One region of the Streptomyces sp. NPDC001889 genome, then DNA from elsewhere that is predicted to be linked to it. Evidence: riboswitches for the same ligand, from Rfam matches in the RefSeq annotation. Region 1 holds a riboswitch; the other holds the start of a gene.
What was found. A riboswitch is a leader RNA that binds a small molecule or an ion and turns the genes downstream of it on or off. The one in region 1 is predicted to bind cyclic di-AMP.
Positions count from the first base shown of each region.

Region 2: linked by a shared signal. The riboswitch ahead of ACWCRA_RS26695 (C40 family peptidase) and the one ahead of ACWCRA_RS25155 (transglycosylase family protein) in region 1 are both predicted to bind cyclic di-AMP.

Region 1 is NZ_JBSFER010000022.1:52,754-55,846, forward strand. Features, by position in the region: gene ACWCRA_RS25150 (transglycosylase family protein) at 81-1,112, shown strand; cyclic di-AMP (ydaO/yuaA leader) riboswitch at 1,371-1,545, shown strand; gene ACWCRA_RS25155 (transglycosylase family protein) at 1,549-2,292, shown strand; gene eno (phosphopyruvate hydratase) at 2,624-3,093, shown strand, end outside.
Region 2 is NZ_JBSFER010000024.1:78,633-81,725, reverse strand. Features, by position in the region: gene ACWCRA_RS26700 (alpha/beta hydrolase) at 1-511, opposite strand, end outside; cyclic di-AMP (ydaO/yuaA leader) riboswitch at 999-1,155, shown strand; gene ACWCRA_RS26695 (C40 family peptidase) at 1,159-1,635, shown strand; gene ACWCRA_RS26690 (ATP-binding protein) at 1,797-2,228, opposite strand; gene ACWCRA_RS26685 (helix-turn-helix domain-containing protein) at 2,482-3,093, shown strand, end outside.

The sequences.
Region 1 (3,093 bases):
CGAAAGGCAACCGCATGCTCTCCGGGAATGGTCGACATCGCCGACCCCGTCAGGCTCCGGCTCTCGTTGTCGCGGCAGGGGTGACGGGATCGGCCATCGCGATTCCGCTCCTCGGCGCGGGCTCCGCGACCGCGGCCGAGACCACCACGTGGGACCGGGTCGCGGAGTGCGAGAGCGGCGGCATCTGGAGCGCCGACACCGGCAACGGCTACTACGGCGGACTCCAGTTCTCCCAGCGGACCTGGGAGGCCTTCGGCGGTACGGAGTACGCCTCCCGCGCCGATCTCGCCAGCCGCTCCCAGCAGATAGCCGTGGCCGAAAAGGTGCTCGCGGCCGAGGGCGCCAAGGCTTGGTCCGCCTGTGCCGCGATGGCCGGGCTCATCCCCGGCGGCAAGGACGGCGCGGAGAAGGACGGCGCGACGGCCTCGCCGTCCCCCGAGCCCTCCGCGAGCGCGTCCGAACCGTCCGGGCGCTCCGGCGGGAAGTCCGGCACCCCCGAGCCCGGACAGACCCAGGGCGTGGGCTCCGGCGCCGACAGATCCGCCGGTACGGGTCCGGGGGCCGGCGGCCCCGCCAAGAGCGCCGCCCCGGAGAAGAAGGCGGAGAAGGGCGCGGAGCAGGACGCCGGCTCCGGTTCCGCGGGCAAGGGCAGGCACCGGGGCGAGGCCGCCGAGGAGAAGCGGGCCGAGGCGGGCCGGCCCGGCACGGGCGAATCCACCGGGACCGGGACCGGAACCACCGGGCCCGGCGCCACTCCGCCGGACAAGCTCGACCATGAGCCCAAAACGGGTGATTCACCCGCTTCGGAGGAGACGGCGAAGGGGCGGGAGGCCGATCCCGGCCACATCTCGCGCGGTGACGGCTCCGCCCGGGACGGGATCGCCGCCCCGGGTGCCGGTGAGGGCGGGGAGGCGGCCGACGGCGCCGGGGCGGACGCCCCGGACGGCGCCTACACCGTGCGCCCCGGCGACAGCCTCTGGGCCATCGCCCAGGCGCGGAAGCTGGAGGGCGGCTGGAACGCCCTGTACGAGGGGAACCGCGAGGCCGTCGGCGACGACCCGGACCTGATCCACCCCGGCCAGAGCCTCGACCTCACGGCGGAACGCGGGTAGTTAGGGCTCCTTTGTCCGGGTCTGGGGAAATGAGACAAGGGTCTCTTCGTCCCAACTCCTCAACCCGGCCAACCGGAATCACGCATTCCATGCCCGACCTGCGAAAACGTCTCCTTCCGGAGTGGCAGGATGGGCGATTTCTCCCCGATGTTCTCTCTTGGACATCGGGGAGAGCTGTGTCTACGGTCTGAACCGCTCGCCACCGCGGGCACCAACGACCGTCACGCCGAATCCTGCCGCCGGTCGGGGGGAACAGTCGACGCGAGAGCGCCGAAGGCAGGAGCGGGGGACCCAAGGTAAGTGCCGGGCCCCGGCCGCTGAGGACAGCGGCCGGTACCGGCTAGGGGTGAAGCCGCGCGCTAGGACGCGCGGCCGGGCAACTCATCTGGCCCGAACCCGACAGCTCACCTCGTAGGCGTCGGTGAGGAGTAACTCCATGCTGTTTTCCGGCAAGGGCAAGCACCGCCGCCCCTCCAAGGCCACCCGTATCGTCACGCTCGCCGGTGTGACCGGTGCCGCTGTCGCGGCCCCGCTGATCGGCGCCTCCTCCGCCTCCGCCGCGACCGCGGCCGAGTGGGACAAGGTCGCCCAGTGCGAGTCCGGCGGCAACTGGTCCATCAACACCGGCAACGGTTACTACGGCGGCCTCCAGTTCTCGGCCTCCACCTGGGCCGCGTACGGCGGTACCGCCTTCGCCCCCACCGCCGACCAGGCCAGCAAGGCGCAGCAGATCCAGACCGCCGAGAAGGTCCTCGCGGGCCAGGGCAAGGGTGCCTGGCCGAGCTGTGGCGTGGGCCTCTCCAACGCCTCGTACACCGGTGGCGGCTCGGACTCGGGCACCACCCAGAAGGCCGCGCCGAAGGCCGAGCAGCCCAAGGCCGCGACCCCGGCGCCGCGGCAGCAGACCCAGGAGCCGCAGCGCTCCGAGGTCCCGACGACCCGCTCCGAGCGCCCGTCGGCCGCCCCGGCCCCGCAGCAGCAGCAGTCGGCGCCGGCCGCGAAGCCGCAGGGCTTCCAGAAGGGCGACGGCGAGTACAAGGTCAAGACCGGCGACACCCTGAGCATCATCGCCGACGCCGAGAAGGTCGACGGCGGCTGGGAGAAGCTCTACGAGCTGAACAAGGACATCGTCAGTGACGCCGATGTCATCTACCCGGGCCAGCAGCTCGACCTGAGCTGACCCGAGGCGGGCTCCCCCGGCTCCGGGAGCCGGCCCCCCGGCCGCACCCCCCTCCGGGGGCCGGCCCCCGATGGACCACCCCGGTCCGGCGCGCTTCCCCCCGATCGCGCCGGACCGGGGTTTCCTCTGTCCCCTCTCCTCTCCTCTTTCTCTCCTCTCCTCTTTCTTTTCTCTCCCCTTGTCTGTCGCGATCCGGCCGGGCGGTTCTGTTACCGATCGGTAGGTTCGTCCCAGGGGGCGGGCATCCGACGGACGACACCCGGCCGCCGGTTAGGCTCTTGTCGCAAGGCCAATGAGACCCTGCACATCACGCGTCACATCCCAGAAGGAGATGCTCGTGCCGTCCATCGACGTCGTCGTAGCCCGGGAAATCCTGGACTCCCGAGGCAATCCCACGGTCGAGGTCGAGGTTGGCCTCGACGACGGCAGCACCGGCCGTGCTGCTGTCCCGTCCGGCGCCTCCACCGGTGCCTTCGAAGCCCTTGAGCTTCGCGACGGCGACCAGAACCGTTACCAGGGCAAGGGTGTCGAGAAGGCCGTCCTCGCCGTCATCGAGCAGATCGGCCCCGAGCTGGTCGGCTACGACGCCACCGAGCAGCGCCTGATCGACCAGGCCATGTTCGACCTGGACGCCACCCCGGACAAGTCCTCGCTCGGCGCCAACGCCATCCTCGGCGTCTCGCTCGCCGTGGCGCACGCCGCCTCCGAGGCGTCCGACCTGCCGCTCTTCCGCTACCTCGGCGGCCCGAACGCGCACCTGCTGCCCGTTCCGATGATGAACATCCTGAACGGCGGCTCGCA
Region 2 (3,093 bases), on a different contig from region 1:
CCTGCGGGTCGACACAGGAGATGGGGGTGGAGCGGCCGACGCCGCGCGGGTCGAAGCCCACGAAGTCGTACGCCTTGGCGGTGTTCACCCAGAGCGGGTTCTTGCCGGTGACCCGGGTGGGGAAGCGGAGTCCCGAGCCGCCGGGGCCGCCGGGGTTGTAGAGGAGCGCGCCCTGGCGCTCCTCCTTGGTGCCGGTGTTGCCGATGCGGTCGACGGTCAGCTCGATCTGCCGGCCGTTCGGGCGGGCGTAGTCGAGCGGAACCGTCACCGTGCCGCACTGGATGGGCTTGGCGAGTCCCCAGTCGGCGGGACAGTCGGCCCAGTCGATGCCCTGCCGGGCGGCGCGTTCGGCCGCGATCTGGACACCGCGCGCCTCGGACCCCCCTGAGTGCCGGGCCTCGGCCTGGGCGACCGGGGCGGCTATCGCCCCGGCTATGAGCGCGCCCGCCATCAGAGTGCCGGTCGCGCCGAACACCGCTGTACGTCTCACCTGGAACTGCCTCTCTGTCATGGGTACTCCGCGATCCTCGCGGTTGACGTGCTACCGGCAACAGGCCGTACGGCTGTTTCTTTACCGAACCAATAACCGGTGAGCCGAGTACCGGTGAGCGGTACATCCCTCGGTGAACCCCCGGGAACGGACGAATCAGAGCGGTCGGCGGAACCTCGTCAACCGCCATACGGGTGACGGTCGAGCTACTCCTTTTGATGTACTCGTGGCCTCGGCGCCAACTACGGTCGAGTTGCGCATCACCGTGGCCAATCTCTCGGAATGCTCTATTCCGGCCCTGGTGCGGGCATGCTCGGGTGTCGAGGGCCGGACCGCCCGGAGGCCATGTCCACCTGAACGGACCAAGGGTGTTAAAACTCACATAACGCCGTTTCCGCTCGGAATTCCGCCATGTCGTGGGTCAAGATCCCTGGGACGACAAGCCCCCGTCACCTCGGCGGGGCGGTCCGAGCGGACGCCGAGTCCTGCCGCCGCTTCGGATGACTGGTCGATAGAAGTGCTTCGGCAGGAGTGGAGGACCCGAGCAGTACGGGGCAGCCGGAAAGTCCGGACGTCCCTCGGGGTGAAGCCGCGTCACGCGGCCGGGCACCTTCGTCCGCCCGAACCCGACAGGTCATCCTTCACAGGCGGCTGACGAAGGGTTGCGCATGACTGCGCAGACAAACGTCCCGTTTCTGATGAGCCGGGCGGGGGCCGTATCGGCCCTCACCCTCGCCGCCCTCGGCGGTTCGCTGCTCGTGCCGGGCGGCACGAGCGAGGCGCACGCCGCCACGTCCCACGCGGGCAAGGCGCTCAAGGTGGCGGCCTCCAAGAAGGGAGCGCCCTACCGGTACGGAGGAACGGGGCCGTCCCGCTTCGACTGCTCGGGGCTCACGCTCTACTCGTACAAGAGAGCGGGCAAGAAGCTGCCCCGCACCGCCCAGCAGCAGTACAACAAGACCAAGCGCGTGTCGGCCTCCGGGCGCAAGGCCGGGGACCTGGTGTTCTTCCACTCCGGCGGCTACGTCTACCACGTGGGCATCTACGCCGGTAAGGGAAAGATCTGGCACTCGCCCAAGAAGGGGTCCTGGGTGAAGCTGGACAAGATCTGGAGCAAGAGCGTCAAGTACGGCCGGGTGCGCTGACGGACCGGCAGTGAGCCCGTGCGGGCCGCCGGGTGGACCCCCGGCGGCCCGCCACCGGGCCCCGCCGCCCGGCCGGGGAGCCAGGTCGCGGCCACGACCTGGCCTCCCGCGCCGGACGCGGGAGCCCCGACGCCCGGCCTGCCGCGCAGGCCGGGTGCCGCTCAGCCGGACGTCCCGGCCGGCCACGGCAGGGCGATCCAGACCGTCTTCCCGCCCTCCCGGGTGGGTGTGACGCTGAGCCTGCCGCCGCTCTCCGCCGTGAGCGCGCGGACGATCACCATTCCCCGGCCGTTGTCCTGCCGCACGGCGGCGGGCAGCCGCTGGGGCCAGCGCGGGTGACTGTCGGTCACCCCGATGCGCAGCCTCTCGTCCCGCTCCAGCTCCAGGTCCACCGTGAAGGTGGGCGACTGGCCGAAGGTGTGCTGGACCGCATTGGTCACCAGCTCCGAGACGATCAGCCGGATCGTCTCCACGGCCGCGCCCCCGGCCGGCAGGCCCCACTCGGAGACGACGTCGGCGACGAATGTCCGTGCCACGGAGACCGAAGCGGGATCGCTCGGCAGGGTGACGGAGGCTTCCTGAAGGTCTGCCATGGCGACGCTGTCCCTTTCCCACCGCGGCCGGGCTCCGAACTCGAAGCGGAGGGATTGCGCGGGCGGCCACGGATTGCGCTGATCGCCAGAGTGCCACTCATCCCCTCCCCAGAAGGGGCGATCCCCCAAGATATGCATATATCTGTCGCTCGATGCGGTGAACTCTGCCACGAAGGACCGGATTTGGCGGCTCCACCCACTTGGATCGCGGGCGAACCGACAGCGTTCGACGGATCGACGGAAGGAAGTCCCGATGCGCCACGGTCCGGCGGTGCGCCGCCGCAGGCTCGGCGAGGAACTCCGCAGAGCGCGGGTGGCCGCCCGGCTCACCAGCCGCGGCGCGGCGGAACTGGCCGGCTGGCACCAGTCGAAGGTGAGCCGGATCGAGACCGGCGCCAGCGGGGTGAAGGCGGGCGATGTGCGGCTGCTGCTCGATCTGTACCGGGTCGCCGACCCCGGCCCCCGGCTGCTGCTGGAGGCCCTGGCGGACGCCGCGGACGGCGGCGGGGACGGCTGGTGGCACGCCTACCGGTCGCTGCTGCCCGCCGAGTACCGCGACTTCATCAGCCTGGAGTCGCAGGCGCGCGCCGTGCGCACGGTGGAGACCTCGGCGGTGCCGGGGCTGCTCCAGACCGCCGAGTACGCCCGGGCGGTGACCCGGGCGACGCTCGCGGATCTCCCCGACGCGACCGTCGACTCGCTCGCGGAGGTGCGGATCGCCCGCCAGGAGGTGCTGCGCGGCCCCAGGCCGCCCGCGCTGAGTGTGGTGCTCGACGAGGCGGTGCTGCGGCGCGAGGTGGGCGGCCCCGGGGTGATGCGGGCGCAACTGCGGGCGCTGGCCGCGGCGTCGGAGCTGCCCTGTGTA